Regions from separate parts of the Halanaerobium sehlinense genome, predicted to be linked through region 2. Evidence: riboswitches for the same ligand, from Rfam matches in the RefSeq annotation. Region 2 holds a riboswitch; the other holds the start of a gene.
The links. A riboswitch is a leader RNA that binds a small molecule or an ion and turns the genes downstream of it on or off. The one in region 2 is predicted to bind lysine.
Positions count from the first base shown of each region.

Region 1: linked by a shared signal. The riboswitch ahead of ACZ446_RS06815 (diaminopimelate decarboxylase family protein) and the one ahead of ACZ446_RS08920 (Na+/H+ antiporter NhaC family protein) in region 2 are both predicted to bind lysine.

Region 1 covers NZ_AP042442.1:1,422,870-1,431,192, reverse strand. The annotation lists gene ACZ446_RS06835 (aspartate aminotransferase family protein) at 1-1,076, opposite strand, end outside; gene dapD (2,3,4,5-tetrahydropyridine-2,6-dicarboxylate N-acetyltransferase) at 1,236-1,934, opposite strand; gene ACZ446_RS06825 (4-hydroxy-tetrahydrodipicolinate reductase) at 2,222-2,869, opposite strand; gene dapA (4-hydroxy-tetrahydrodipicolinate synthase) at 2,866-3,744, opposite strand; gene ACZ446_RS06815 (diaminopimelate decarboxylase family protein) at 3,746-4,978, opposite strand; lysine riboswitch at 5,120-5,308, opposite strand; gene gdhA (NADP-specific glutamate dehydrogenase) at 5,592-6,908, shown strand; gene ACZ446_RS06805 (ABC transporter permease) at 7,014-7,862, opposite strand; gene ACZ446_RS06800 (ABC transporter substrate-binding protein) at 7,959-8,323, opposite strand, start outside.
Region 2 covers NZ_AP042442.1:1,813,976-1,822,298, forward strand. The annotation lists gene ACZ446_RS08910 (tRNA(Met) cytidine acetate ligase) at 1-369, shown strand, start outside; gene ACZ446_RS08915 (YlbL family protein) at 375-1,385, opposite strand; lysine riboswitch at 1,585-1,770, shown strand; gene ACZ446_RS08920 (Na+/H+ antiporter NhaC family protein) at 1,882-3,423, shown strand; gene ACZ446_RS08925 (EAL domain-containing protein) at 3,448-5,550, opposite strand; gene ACZ446_RS08930 (tRNA lysidine(34) synthetase) at 5,559-6,335, opposite strand; gene ACZ446_RS08935 (patatin-like phospholipase family protein) at 6,344-7,207, opposite strand; gene ACZ446_RS08940 (YccF domain-containing protein) at 7,226-7,594, opposite strand; gene menA (1,4-dihydroxy-2-naphthoate polyprenyltransferase) at 7,609-8,323, opposite strand, start outside.

The DNA.
Region 1 (8,323 bases), 390 kb from region 2:
GCTTTCGTAATATTAAGAGCCGGTAAAAAGCGAATAACTCTGCCTTTAACAATATTCAAAAGAACTCCTTCTGCCTGGGCCTTGTCCCTTAGATCAGGGATTTCTTCTTTTAATTCAATCCCCAGCATTAAACCAATTCCTCTAACATCTTTTATCTCATCAGATTTAAGTCCTTTTAATTTCTTTAAAAAATATTCTCCTCTTTCTGCAATTGTCTCCTGCATATTCTCAAGCTTTTCTAAAACTATTTTTGCTCCCCTTAGAGCAAGAGGATTAGGAGCAAAGGTTGAACCGTGATCACCCGGCTCTAAAACTTTGGTCATTTCTCCTCTCATAATTACTGCGCCTAAAGGAAGACCTCCACCAAGTGCTTTGGCAACAGTAATTAAATCAGGTTTTAAATCAAAATGCTCGAAGGAATATCTTTTGGTAGTTCTATATAGTCCTGCCTGAACTTCATCAGATGCTAGAATCCAACCATTTTCTTCAATCTGCCTATTTAATTCAGCTACAAAGTCCGCTGATGCTGGCTGTACACCACCTGAACCCTGCAGCGGCTCAAAAAATACTGCTTCAATATCTGGATTATTGGCTGCAGTTTCCTTTAAACTTGCTGCATCATTAAATTCAGCTTCTACTGTGCCTGCTAAAAGTGGTTTGAACTGGTCTCTGATTCCGGGAAAACCATTGACTGAAAGTGCACCCAGACTTCTACCGTGAAAAGAATTGCTGAAAAATAATATTTTAGCTTCTCCAATTTTCTTCTTAATTATCTTTAAAGCAAGTTCAGTTGCCTCGGTTCCAGAATTAACAAAAAAGACTTTATCATCAGGATCACTAATTAACTCGGCTACTCTTTCTGTATCCTGGTCTAAAAAATAATTAGATGTATGTGCATATTTATGCAGTTTATCACTTATTGCATTAACTACTTCAGGGTGGCTGTGGCCCAGGGCCAGCACCCCTATCCCAGAAAAGGTATCAAAATATTTATTACCCTCCTGGTCATAGATATATACTCCTTCTGCCTTCTCAATTGTAAAATCATAACTATTATATAGTTCTAAATAACGCATTTTAATACATCCTTTATAAAATATTTGGGAAAATTTATTTACCTACCTATTTAAAAGCTGGCTAGAATAAAATCCAGCCAGCTTAGAATTTATACTTTTTAATTTTCATAAATAAATTTTGATTGATTTTAAATAAAATCTCAATCTAATTTTTAAAATTTAAAGCTGACGTAAACTGGCCATTACCTCAGTCTTCTGTTTTGTCTGATCATCCACATCTTTAATCTTTTTAGCAGGAGCACCGGCATAAACAGTACCTGCAGGCACATCATCGATTACAATTGAACCAGCTGCAATAACAGCACCTTCTCCAATTTTAACTCCCTCTAAAACAACGGCATTAGCACCAATTAAAACATTATCTTCTACAACAACTGGGTCAGCACTAGGTGGTTCAATAACTCCAGCCAGCACAGTTCCAGCACCGATGTGGCAGTTATCACCAACAGTTGCTCGACCTCCCAGCACTGTATTCATGTCGATCATTGTATTAGCACCAATCTTAGCACCGATATTGATCACAGCCCCCATCATTAAGACACAGCCATCACCGATTTCAACCTGATCTCTGATATGTACACCAGGCTCAATGCGGCAGTTGTACTGGCTGTAATCAGCTAGTGGAATAGCAGAATTCAATCTATCCATTTCAATTCTGGACTGAATTAATTTGTCTCCCAGCTCTTCCTTTAAAGCTTCTGCCTCTTTCAGCTCACAGAAAACAACTCCAGAGCTGTCATCTCCATAATATTCGTAAGTACTTAAAACATCTTTTAAATCCTCACCTTTAAGATAGAACTTAACAGGTGTTTTCTTAGTCGAATTAGAAATATAATCAATTAAATCGTAAGAATTCATTTTTTTGCCTCCAGTTATAATATATTAAATATATTTTTGATTTATTAGTTAAAATAAGAATTTTAATTAAAAATACAAGTAGCCGTCAAAAATAAGAATTAAAATGAAATGAATTATCTCTTTTTTAAGAAAAACTTGATGAATTATGTTAATAAATAAGCTCTGAGAACACGATGTTTTCAGCTGACCCGCAGTACAGGAGGTGCTGATCGGGAAGGAAATCTTATTTATTAACTTTAATGAATCTTAGTATATCTTGAATGAGATTTGGAGTTAAATTTTAATTCTTATTTTAAAATTTCAGAAAAGCTGTAAAATCCAGCATCCAGTTCTAGAATTTTTTCAGCACTCAAAAGCACTCCCTGTGTAAAAGCCTCCCTAGAGTAGGCTCTGTGTTTCAAAGTAAGCACTTCACCTGTGCTGGCAAAATCAACTTCGTGCTCTCCAAATTCTGATCCAAGCCTTTTAGAGTGCATTTCTAAATTATCTCTATCGATTAAATCTCCCAGCATAATTGCTGTTCCAGAAGGTTTGTCTTTTTTAAAACGGTGGTGAGTTTCAGAAATTTCGATATCCCAGTCCTGGTCAACATACTGATTAACCTTTTTGAGCAATTCAGACAGAATATTGATACCAATTGAAAAATTAAAACTCTGAATCACCGGTACCTCTGCTGCCAACCTATCTAATTCAGCAAAATCGTCTTCATCTAAACCTGTAGTTCCAATTACTAAAGGCACCTTTTTTTCCTCAATTACTCGGATGGTATCAGCAAAAGCCTCTTTTAAAGAAAAGTCAATAATCACTTCCGGTTTTTCTATTTCCTTTTCACCATTTTCATCCTTTTGATAGACCAGCTCGTGACCGGCATCAGAAAACAAGTCTTCTATGGCCTGACCCATCCGGCCGGAATAGCCTATGATTCCATATTTCATACAATATCAAGCTCCTTCATTTCATTTAAAATTAGCTCCTGATCTTTCTGACTCAGATTAATTAAAGGACGTCTTAAGTTATTGTTTGACAAACCGATCTGCTGCATTGCAAATTTAATTGGAATTGGATTTACATCAATAAAAATTAACCGCATTAATTTAAGATATTTATAGTGTAAGTCTCTGGCTGCCTGATATTCTTCAGCCAAAATGTGAGAAGTAATTTTTTTCATCACTCCCGGCATTAAATTAGAAAATACTGAAATAACTCCCTGACCTCCAGACATCATTAAGGGTAATGTCTGATCATCGTTTCCGGAAAGAATAGTTTTTTCATCACCAGCAATTTCTATTACATTTAAAATCTGACTCATGTCTCCACTTGCTTCTTTGATAGCAACAATGTTGTTTTCCATTTCAGCCATTTTCTTAAAAGTTTCCGGCTCGATATTAACTCCGGTTCTGGACGGAACATTATAAGCAATGATCGGCAGCTCAGTTTCTCTTGCAATATGGGTAAAGTGGTCAACCAAACCTGCCTGACTAGTTTTATTATAATATGGAGTTACAATTAAAGCTCCATCAGCACCATTTTCTTCAGCCAGTTTATTCATCTCAATAACTTTCACAGTATCATTGGTTCCTGTTCCAACAATTACTGGAACTTCACCATCAGCTTTGGCAACTGCCATTTTTGTTAATTTTTCTCTTTCTCCTAAATGAACTGTAGGAGATTCACCTGTAGTCCCCAGTACAACAAGTGCATCAACCTCGTTTTCTAATTGATAATCTAAAAGCTTTTCAAATAAATCATAATCAACCTCTCCATTATCCTTAAATGGAGTGATCAATGCTGTACCTACACCTTTAAACATATTAATAGCCCCCTATAATAGTAGTTGTATAATCTTCAAAACTCTCATCTCTTCTAATCTGTTTTACTTCCCCATCAACAGTATATAAAAATTCTCCATTTCTCAGCATTCCATTATAATTAAAGCCCATCGCGTGACCATGAGCACCTGTATCGTGAATAACTAATAAATCTCCCAATTTACTTTTAGGTAGTTTGCGGTCAATAGCAAATTTATCGTTGTTTTCACAGAGTGAGCCAATTACATCATAAATTTCGAATTCGCTTTCTCCCCGCGCCTCTGCATCAATATTTGTTAAGTGGTGGTAACTTCTATACATTGCAGGTCTCATTAGATCTGACATTGAAGCATCTACCCCCAGATATTTTTTATATGTTTCTTTTTCCTTAATAACTTTTGTGACCAAATAGCCAGACTCACCGGTAATATAACGTCCGGATTCCATAAAAATCTTGGGCTCAAGTCCGTTTTCTTTAAGAATCTTATCATATGATGATTTAACTTCTCGGGCAATTGCCTGAACATCGACAATTTGCTCTTTTTCATAGGGAATTCCAATGCCTCCCCCAATATTAATAAAATCAATTTCTACACCATAGTCTGAAATTATTTTTCTGGCAAATTCAAAGAGCATTTCAGTATATTCTCCAAAAATTTGAGGATCATTTTCGTTAGAGACAACCATAGTGTGCAGACCGATTGAGCTAATCTTATTTTCTTTTAAAAAAGCTACTGCATCTCTGATCTGTTCAGCTGTTGAGCCAAATTTTGATTCCTTTGAATCACCCATGATTTCATTTTCAATTGAACCAGGATTTAATCTAAAGCAGATATTTTCCGGAATAATTCCATTTTCAAAAAGCTCATAAATATCAGGAGCATAATCAATATTAATGATGGCTCCTCTATCAACTGCATATTGATAGGCTTCTAATGTTGTTAGGTTAGAAGTAAACATAATATCCTCACCACTAAAACCAACTTCCTCAGCCAGTTTAATTTCAGTCACAGTTGCTGCATCAACTCCACAGCTATTTTCCTTCATAATCTTTAAAATATGAGGATTTGGATTAGCTTTAATAGCAAAATATTCTTTAAAATCAATCCAATCAAAGGAAGAAATTAAAGTATTTAAGCGATCTACAATAACCTGTTCATCATAGATATGAAAAGGGGTTCCAAATTCTTCAACTGTCTCTCTAATTTTATTCTCGGCAATAGTTATTTTTTTCATAAATCTACTCCATTTTTATATTTTTTTACTACATTTATTCTATCATAATTTAGTGATAAAAGAAAAATATATAGGTATATAACAAAAACTCAGCGAAATCGCTGAGTTAAATACTTAATCAGAGAAATCACCTCTTCCATCATTCGAGATAGCTCAACATCAACAGCCTGGATAAAGCTGTTAATGACAGTTCTGCACATATTTTATACAGACCCAGCAGACAGTCATTAAACCCTGACTGAATACTTCGGCGAATTAGCCTTTTTTTAACAAAAGCGGTTTAAGCCTAATTGAAAAATACTGATCTAAATTCGCGCCTCTACCCCATCTGATTGATGAGGCATTTTCCTATTAAAATTTATTCTATTTGAACTTTGTTTAAGTATATATAATAGTAGAAAGCTTGTCAAGAATTAAGCGGCTTTTTTAAGCTAAATTATCAAAATAGGTGTCTGGATTAAATGGCATTATATGCAATTATCCTTGTATACAATGGAAAAAATAGCTTTTATAATTGATTTTAAAAGAAATATATATTAATATTAATTTGTATAGTTCAATCGAAAATATTTATTGAGGAGTGAGAAGTTTGAATAGTTATACTGAAAAGGTTATGGAACAGGTAGTTGAAAGAAATCCTGGTGAAGCAGAATTTCATCAGGCTGTAGAAGAAGTTTTAGAATCTTTAGATCCGGTATTTGAAAAACATCCAGAGTTTGAGGAAAATGGTATTTTAGAAAGAATTGTTGAACCAGAAAGACAGATTATTTTTCGCGTTCCCTGGGTAGATGATCAGGGTAAAACACATGTTAATCGTGGTTTCAGAATAGAATATAACTCAGCTTTAGGTCCCTATAAAGGTGGATTAAGATTCCATCCTTCAGTTTATGCAGGGATTGTTAAATTTTTAGGTTTTGAACAAATCTTTAAAAATGCACTAACCGGACGTCCTATTGGTGGAGGTAAAGGTGGTAGTGATTTTGATCCTAAGGGTAAATCTGATCAGGAAGTTATGCGCTTCTGCCAGAGTTTCATGACAGAATTGTCACGTCATATTGGTGATAAAACTGATGTACCTGCAGGAGATATCGGTGTTGGTGGTAGAGAAATTGGTTATCTTTTTGGTCAGTACAAGAGAATCAAAAATAGATATGAAGCTGGTGTTTTAACAGGTAAAGGTCTTGACTGGGGTGGAAGTCTGGTTCGGACTGAGGCAACAGGCTATGGTCTGGTTTACATACTAGAAGAAATGCTGAAAGATCATAAGGTATCTTTAAATGATAAAAAGGTTGTTATCTCAGGTTCTGGTAATGTAGCAATTTATGCTAATGAAAAAGTTACCCAGTTGGGAGCAAAAGTTGTTGCAATGAGTGATTCTTCCGGTTATTTATATGATGAAAACGGAATTGATTTAGAGTTAGTAAAAGAAATCAAGGAAGAAAGACGGGGTAGAATTAAAGAATATTTAGACGAATATCCTGAAGCAGAATACTGTGATAACTGTACAGATATCTGGTCTATTGAATGTGACATTGCTCTTCCCTGTGCAACCCAGAATGAAATGGATGCAGAAGATGTCCAGACATTAGTTGATAATGGAGTAATTGCTATTGGTGAAGGTGCTAATATGCCGCTAACTCCAGAGGCAATTAAAATTGTTAAAGATAAGGAAGTATTTTATATTCCTGGCAAAGCTGCTAATGCTGGTGGAGTTGCAACATCTGCAATCGAAATGACTCAAAATGCAATGTTTGATGAATGGACATTTGATAAGGTTGATCAGGAGCTCCAAAAAATCATGGTCGGCATTTACAAAGATGCAAGTAAAGTTGCTGCAGAATATGGCATGGAAGGTGATTTAGTGGCTGGCGCTAATATTGCTGGTTTCTTAAAAGTTGCCAATGCAATGCTTGATCAGGGTGTAGTTTAATTTAGATTTCAAACTTATTTATCCTATTAAAAATTATATTCATAATAATAAACCCCGCTTAGATTTTAAATAATCCTGGCGGGGCTTTTCTTTTCTATATTTACTTTAAGAATCTCTACCAAACATTCTATCAAGCACCATTGCTATAATTACTACACCCAGACCGGCTTCAAATCCTAAGCCGATATCAACCGTGTTTAAGGAACGAAGTACTGGTTTACCGAGTCCACCTGCACCAATCATAGCTGCAATTACAACCATTGATAGTGAGAGCATAATACACTGATTAATTCCCATCATGATTGAAGGCATAGCTCCTGGTAGTTCAATTTTGAATAAAATCTGCCACCAGTTAGCACCAAAGGCATGTCCTGCTTCCTCTAACTCTTCATCTACCTGTTTGATTCCCAAATAAGTTAACCTTATTGGAGGTGCAATTGCAAAAACTACAGTTGCAATTACTCCAGAGACATTACCTAAACCAAAGAACATTAATGCAGGGATCAAATAAACAAAGGGTGGAATTGTCTGCATAAAGTCCAAAATAGGACGAGTTATTAAATCTACAGCTTTATTATGTGCTTTGATAATACCAACTGGAATTCCAATTACAAGTGCTATCAAAACAGAAGTTATAATTGATGACAGTGTTATAATTAAGGGATCCCACATTTCAATATTTAAAACTAGAGCCAAACCCAGTGCAACAAAAGCTGCCATCTTTTTCCCCTTCAACTTCCAGGCAATTAAAGCAAATATTGCAATAAAAACAAGTGGATGTGGAAATGAGAGAACTGTTTCTACTCCTCCCACAATCGATTCTATTAAAGAAGAAAAAGCATTTAAAGGTCCACTAAAATTATTTATTAAAAAATCAACTAAATTTTCTATCCAATTCCCCAGAGGAATTTTTGTTGTTAGTAATTCAAGAATATTGTTAATAATAATCACCATCCTTATTAAATTTTTACTGGTGGCATCAAAGTTTAAAGCCACCAGTATCTTATCTTATTTAGTATTTATTATTAATTATTTTTCATTTAAATATTACTATTTACTTACAATTTCAGCTATTGCTTTTCTACCCATTCTACCATCTGTTGTTTTTACTCCAAATACCCACTGATTAACAACATCTAAATTATTTGCAATCCATTCTTCTGCAACTACTTCTGGATCACGTTCTTTATTTTGATATTCATCAATCCATTTATTCTGGATCGGAGCAGTTACTTTAAATTGTTCTAAGAATTTGTAGAAATTAGGATTTTCATCCTGATAACCATTTCTGGCTACAGTGTAAACACTATCGTTTTCTCCCCAGATGCCTTCTGGATCAGAAAGATATTTTAGATCAAATAATACGTTCATATAATGGGGTTTCCAGCCATTAAATGCAATCCATTCTTCATTGT
Region 2 (8,323 bases):
TTTCTAGAAGCTTTAAAATCTAAAAATCTAACAGAAAGCAAAATCAAAAGAAAAATTCTACAAATTTACTTTTCATTAGATGCTTCAAAAATTACAGCAGCAGAGAATAATGCTCCACATTACCTACGAGTTCTGGGTGTAAAAAAAGGTAAAGAATATCTGCTTTCTAAACTGCAGGCTGAAGCAAGGACTGAAGTTATCATCAATCCTGCCGAAAAAATAAATAGAATCAACCTGGGAGCTTCAGATCCTCTCGAGCTTTCATTAAGCTATGATCTAGTAGCAGGTGATCTTTATGCACTTTTATATGAAAATCAGGAACACAGTCAGGCACGCAGAGATTTTTACCAGCGGTTAATCAAAATATGATAAGGTTATAGTTTAAGATCCTCTTCTAAATAATTAATAATATCAGAAATTGTTTTCACCTTTAATAATTCTAAACCATCAGCATATTCAACAGCAGTATCATAGTTATCTTCCGGCACAATAAATAAATCGACACCAACTTCTTTGGCTGCCATAATTTTATATTTAACCCCATCAATTCTACCTATTTCACCATCTAAACTTATTGTTCCGGTTCCGGCTATTTTGCGGCCGCCTGTAATATCTTCTGGAATCAGCTGGTTATAAATTTCCATTGTAAAAACACTACCAGCTGAAGGACCGATTATATTATCTGTCTCAAAGCTAACTTCACCTGGTATATCATATTCTAAACCTCTGGAACTAATTAAAACTCCAATTGAAGGGTTGCCTTCATTACCTTCCAATTCTACAGTTTCTAAATTGAAGACCAACTCTTTCTCATCTCTGATAACTTTAATTTCAACTGTATCACCAATATTTCTATTTTTTATTATATTAACAGCATCTGCAGCCATTTCCACCTTTTTACCATCAACAGCAGTTATTAAATCGTCTTTTTTGAGGTTATTATATGCTGAGCCCTCTTTCATAACTTCTACTACTTCTGCCCCTTCTCCGGATACCTGAACCTCATAGCCAGCCTGCCTAAAAGCAACTGCTTGAGCCTGAAGCTTACTCTCTTCCATAAGTTCAGCCATTAAATTGATATATTCACTCATTTCCATATCTTCAGGCAGCTGATCAGCAATTGAAGTTAACTCTTTATCATCAGGTGAAAAAAGGCTTAGATAAAAATAATCCCAGGCCATTGCCCTTCTGCTGCTAACTGCCGTTAATAAAAACTCTCCCTGATTATCATAACCATCTTTAACTTTTATCATTGGTGATAATTCTGCTGCTATTCCGGGTTCCATAACCTGGTAAGGAACAGGAACAAAATTACTTATTACAAATAATATTAAAATTATTCCAATTAAGCGTGAATAAAACTTATTTATATATTTCTTTTTCATATCTATCTTCCTCTTTAGATAATTTTTTAATGTTAAATTTGCAAAAACCAGCACTACTATTATATATGATAAATACTTCTAAATGCAAAATTTTTTTGTAGATTCCTTGACATCGATTATTTGCTAAGTTATAATCGTTATAAATTGAATATCTGAGATTTGATTAGCAGTTTAACTAATCATAAAATACCTCATTTTTTGATGAGGTAGAGGTGCGGAAAAAATTATTAACTTTTATATTTATCCTGAACCAGGATCATAAATTAAAAGTGAAAGGTTTTTCTGCCGAAGTGGGTTTTTATGGTTCTAAAAATCTACTGGGTCTGTGTATAAGATATACAGAACTGTCATAATAATTTATTTATTATGTTGTGCTATCTCAAGTAACAATCAAGAAAATGAGGCGATTTTTGCTATTAACCCGGCATATCGCTGGGTATTTTTTATGCCTTTAAAATTAATTGCTAATTAAAACAAAAAACAAGGAGGATCTATTATGGAAAGTTATGGAATTATTTCTTTACTGCCGCCACTGCTGGCAATTATTTTAGCCTGGTGGAGTAAGCAGGTTGTATTATCATTATTTTTAGGAGTTTTTGCAGGTGCATTAATTACAAATGCATATAATCCACTTTTTGCTTTTATGCATACTTTGGATAATTATATTTTAGCATCTCTTGCAGATTCCTGGAATGCTGGAATCATATTATTTTTATTAGCTATGGGTGGAATGATTGGAATCATAAACAAATCAGGTGGAATTATTGCAATTGGTGAATACGTTGCTGAAAGAGCAAATTCAGTTGTTAAAACACAGTTTGCCGCCTGGGTAATGGGTGTACTTATCTTCTTTGATGACTATGCAAACACCTTGATTGTAGGAAATACAATGCGTCCAATTACAGATAAAATGAAAATTTCAAGAGAAAAATTAGCTTTTATAGTCGATTTAACTGCTGCTGCAGTTTCTAGTATTGTTCCAATTTCAACCTGGATTGCTTTTGAAGTTGGTGTTATTAGAGATGGCTTTGACTCTTTAGGATTAGAAATGAGTGCTTATGGAACTTTTGTGCAGACAATACCTTATCGCTTTTATAGTATTTTTGCCCTTGGTTTTGCTTTAATTATTATTTTTACAGCCAAAGACTTTGGCCCAATGTTAAAAGCTGAAAAAAGAGCCCGCTCTACAGGAGAAACTTTAAGACCTGGATCAACACCAATGGTTTCACAGGAAATGGAAGAAATCGAACAGCCTGAAGGTGAAAGTTTTACTTTTACAAATTCATTTTTACCTATTATTGGTGTTATTTTAGTTACCCTAATCGGTCTCTGGTATAATGGAGGCGGTTTAGAAGCTGGAACTTCAATCAGAGATGCTTTTGGAAATGCAGATGCCAGTATTGTTCTTTTATGGGCAGCAATTAGTGGTAGTTTTATTGCTGGAATTCTTGCTTTTGCAAAAGGTATTTTGACAATTAGTGAAACTGTTGATGGTTGGATTGATGGTGCAAAATCAATGTTTATTGCCTGTTTAATTCTTGTTTTAGCCTGGTCAATTGGAAGTATTACTGATGACTTAGGTACTGCAAATTTTTTAGTTTCTATTTTAGAAGGTAATATAATACCTGAAATTGTACCTGTAATGATTTTTGTTTTCTCTGCTTTTATTGCCTTTACAATTGGAAGTTCCTGGGGTACAGTTGCAATAGTAATGCCGCTGGCAATTCCTTTAGCTAACTCAATTGGAATTCCAATGCTGCCTACAATTGCAGCAGTTTTAACTGCAAGTGTTATGGGTGACCACTGCTCACCTATTTCAGACACAACTATCATGTCTTCTACTGCTTCTGCTGTAGATCATATGGACCATGTTACTACCCAGATGCCATATGCCTTAACAGTTGGTTTAGTTGCTGCCCTATTTGGTTTCTTACCAGCGGGTTTTGGGATTTCAGCCCTTTATTCATTACCAATAGGTTTAATCGCTTTATATGTTATAGTAAGTGTGATTGGTAAAAAAGCAGATGAACTAGTTTAGTAAGTAGAGATTACAAAACCGCTGTTAATTAACAGCGGTTTTTTTAATGCTATAATTTTTTTCAATTTCAGCTGCTGACATTGGCTTAGCAAAATAATAACCCTGCACATAGTCATTCTCCAATTTGTTAAGTTTATTAAGCTGGGATTCTGTTTCTACACCCTCTGCAATAGTTTTTAAATTAAGCAGATGAGCAATATTAACTATTGATTCCACGATATTCTGGCTGTCTTGGTTTGTGTTCATGTTTCTTATAAAAGAAATATCAATCTTTAAATAATCAATAGGGAATTTTTGCAAATAGCTAAAAGAAGAATAGCCCGTTCCAAAATCATCAATCGCAATTGAATGTCCATTTTCCTTCATCTCATTCATTACTTTTAAACTGTAGTCAACCTCACTCATTGCAATAGATTCGGTAATTTCAAAATTTATCAAAGCAGGATCAATATCAGCTGCATCAATAATTTTATAAATATCTTTAAGATGTTCACTATCTTCCAGCTGTTTAGCGGATAAATTAATTGATACTGGTACAGGATCATATCCCTTTTTTAACCATGCATTGATAGATTCAACAACCTTTGCAACCACAATTAAACCAACTTTTTTTATTAGTTTAGAACTTTCCAGAATTGGAATAAACTCTGATGGATAGATCATTCCCTCCTGTGGATCCTGCCATCTAAGCAGTGCTTCCATCCCAAATAAGCTTTTATCACTGCCCAGATAATAAGGTTGATAATATATTAAAAAATCATCATTTTTTAGAGCATGATCTAATCTTGCTTCCATTTTATTAAATTCTTTTATTTCATGATCCATCTCATGATTAAAAAAAGCATAATCGTTTTTTTCAATATTTACCAGAGCTATTTCTGAATTCGACAGCAGTTTTTTAGCATTTTTAGAGTCATCCGGATAAATCGAAACTCCAACTCGTGCATTTAACATTAAAGTTTCCTGGTTAAATTCAATTGTGTCGGTAAACAATTCCAAAATTTGCTTTACTATCTTATAGATTTGATTGCTGCTTTCAATATCATCGATAATTAAAGCAAAGTTATCTCCACCTAAATAAGCTAAATTATTATTTTGATCAATTTTTACACATCTTTTTTTATCATTGATCTGTTTATTTATTAGAGCTGCAACTAAATTAATTAAAGTCTTGTTATTTTCTGCTTTATTATAAATATCATTTAAATGTTTAATTTTATTAAACTTAATCACTAAAACTGCAATTTTTTGCTCAAGATTAAGATCTATTAAATCACTAATTTTATTTTCAATAAATCTTCTATTTGGGAGACCAAAAATCATATCATAATTAGATATATACTCTATTTGTTCCCTTAGTTTTTCATTTTGTGTAATATCTTTACCAACAGAAATGAAGTTAATTATTTCATCTTCATAATTTCTAATTGGAGTTATTGTTTGTTCAGAATAAAAATAATCACCATTCTTCTTCTTATTGATAATAACATCGTTAAATACTTTTCCGGCTTTAATCGTTTCCCATAAATTTTTATAGTATTTTTGGTCGTGTTTATTAGACTTAAACAAAGATGGGTTTTCTCCAATTACTTCTTCCCGGCTGTATCCAGTTATTTCTTTAACAGTTGTATTTACATACTCTACAATACCACTCTCATCAGTAATTACTACCCAGTTATCAGTTTCATTAATCGCTTTGATCAACTTAAAAATTTCAATCTCATCTTCAAAATTATTGGTTAACTTTTTAGCTATAGAAATGGTTTCTATTTCATCTTTTTCATTTTTAATTTCAATATTATTCCAGCTGCAGTTAATTATTCTTCCACTTTTTGTAATAACTCTGCTTCTAAAATTTTTAGGAAGTGAGTTTATTTCTCCTCGCTTCCACTTTAACCAGAGCTGCTGATCTGCTTCTGCAATCATGGTTGAAATAAACTGCTGATCAATTATTTCTTCCTTTTTCCAGCCTAAAATTTTAACTGCATATTGATTTAAGTCAGTAATTTTTCCGCTTTCATCCCAGGAAATATAAACCAGGGGTGAGTTTTGATATATTTTATTAATTTTTTCAGTACTGTAATTAAGTTTTTGAATTAAAGACTCATTAATATTTTTCACTTCCATTAGTAACACTATCCTTTTTGCCAGTATTTTTTCATTTTTTTAGTTAGGAGCTGATCATCTAACTTTGACGGCCATAGTTCTTTATTATTTTTTTCCCGCATTGCAGAAACTAAATTAGAGAACAGTAAATTATCCTCAAAATATTTTTGGAAATCTTCCCTAATCTCTGCTCTGACTGTAATGCCGTCATAAGGACAGGAACTTTTAGAAATTGAAATTCCTTTATTTCTCACTTCTTCTGCAATAACATCTTCACGTAGATATATCAGAGGTCGAATTATCTCAATTTTATTTTTACTTAAATATCTTTTAGCCTGAAGAGTTTTTAACTGACCGGAATAAAAAATACTCATCAAATATGTTTCTACAGCATCATCTAAATGATGTCCAAAGGCAAGTTTATTAAAATCATTATCTTTCAAATAATTGATCATAGCTCCTTTACGAAAGTGAGCACATTTAGAACAGGGATTATCAGCTTCTTCATTTTCTATGTAATCGGAAATATTGGTTTTTATAATTTCTATTTTAACGTCCAGACCAGCTGCCAATTTTTTCAATTTAAAAGCTGTTGAATCATCAAAACCTGGATCTACATGGACAGCCTCCAAAATAAAATTATTTTTAAAATGCTGATTAAATAGTTTTAGCATTAAAAGTAGAAACGTACTGTCCTTGCCTCCAGAAAGACCAACTGCAATCTTATCTCCATCATTAATCATTTCATATTCTGCTACTGCTTTAACCACTTTGGCAGTAATACTGCTTTCAAAAGATAGGTTCATAATTATTTTTAAATCTCCTTTAGCCAGCTATTTAATGCTTCTGATTGTGATTTTGCTATTTCAAAAGCTGAATCATAGATGCTTTCCAGCTGTTTAGAATCTTTGCTAAAACGGTCAATTTCAATTGACTCAGGTCTGAAAACAAAAAAATCACCGGCCTCTTCTTTTTGTTTAATATAAGCCAAAGTGTCATTATAAACCTGATACCTCTGTTTTAAATCATCAGCTAAATTTGGATATTTATGCAAAAATAAATCTAATAAAAATTTTGCTTTAACTGGTGATTTCTTATACCCTTCTTCCCTGGTTAAAATAACAACCGCCTTTGGCCAGCCATCCTTTACAGCCTTTTTAACTGGGATTGAATCTCTGATCCCACCATCTAAATACAATTTACCATCAATCTCAACTGGATTGGAAACAAGAGGCAGACTGCTTGAAGCCTTAAAAACTTTATCTATCCTGCTGATACTCTCGAATTCCTGCGGAGAAAAATATCTGATTTCTCCGCTTTGACATTCAGTTGCCGCAACCTTTAAAACAGTATTTGAACTTTTAAAGCTTTGATAATCAAATGGCAAAATTTCATGTGGCAGCTGATGAAAGAGAAAATCCATACCAAAATAATTGCCTTCTTTAAGCAGGTTTTTAAAACCCATATATCTATCATCTTCAACTAACTCAGTAAATATTTTTTTATTGCGAAACCTCTGGCGACTTGTGTAATTAGCCCCATTGTTGGCACCAGCTGAAACACCAATGACATATTCAAAATAAATTTCATTTTTTAATAAATAGTCAATGATTCCAGCTGTAAAAGCCCCTCTCATTCCTCCACCTTCAAGAACCAGTGCACATTTTTGAATCTGCAATTTACAAACACCTCTTAACTACATTTTTCTAATATCTTTACCAAAAGGCATTAATGATAAATAAGCAAGTTTTAAACTCTGCTTTGCAAAAGGGATTCCAATAATTGTAACAGCAAATATTAAAGCTGAAATTAAATTAGCTAGTGCTAATTCCCAACCAAAAACAATTATCCAAATAATGTTAGCTATTAAACCTAAAGATGAATTGTTTTTTTCAACTACCTCTTTGCCAAAGGGGGCTATCTGCATTTTAGCCATTTTAAAACACTGTTTACCTATTGGAATTCCAATAATAGTAATTGAAGATAAAATCCCGGCTGCAAACCAAAAGATAGCTTCAATTAAACCTCCAAAAATAAACCAGATAATATTACCGATTAGTGTCATAATAATCCTCCCCTTTATATTAGAATAGCTAAAATAAGAGTAAATGCTGTTGAATAATTAATAAGCATAAAGTTATTGACTGCTAAGATAAATGTATCTTTTTTTTTCTGTTTTCTTTCAAACTTATTAATATTTTGTTGAACTTTAAAAATTGATAATAATGCCAAAAGAGAAATCAATGGTAAAATATTAAAAACCACTGAAATTAAAATACCTATATAAGATAAGTAGTATAAATACTTAAAAAGTTTAAGGCTGTCATTACGGGATAAATAGATTGGAAGTGTATAGCGTTTATTTGCTAAATCATCTTCTATATCACAAATATTATTTGCCAGCATAATATTTGCAATTCCCAAAATTAGAGGGAGTGAGAAAATAAAAATCTTTAAAATTGCTAAATACTGAAATTTTAACAGTAAATTTTTACCCTCTAAAAAAACAGATATTAATTCACGATTATGAATGTAAACTGCTATAAATGTAATAAAAAAACCCATAGTGAATCCCGAAAAAATTTCTCCCAAAGGAGTTCTAGAGATTGGGACAGGACCTGAGGTATACAAAATACCAATAATAAATGATATGAAACCAACCATTAAAACTATAACATCAGTTTCTAGATAAAGCAGTAAACCAGTTACTACTGCTAATGAAAAAAGAATTAAAATAGTTTTCTTAACAGTTTTTTTGCTTAAATTATAATTTACCACTGCATTATGTTGTTCA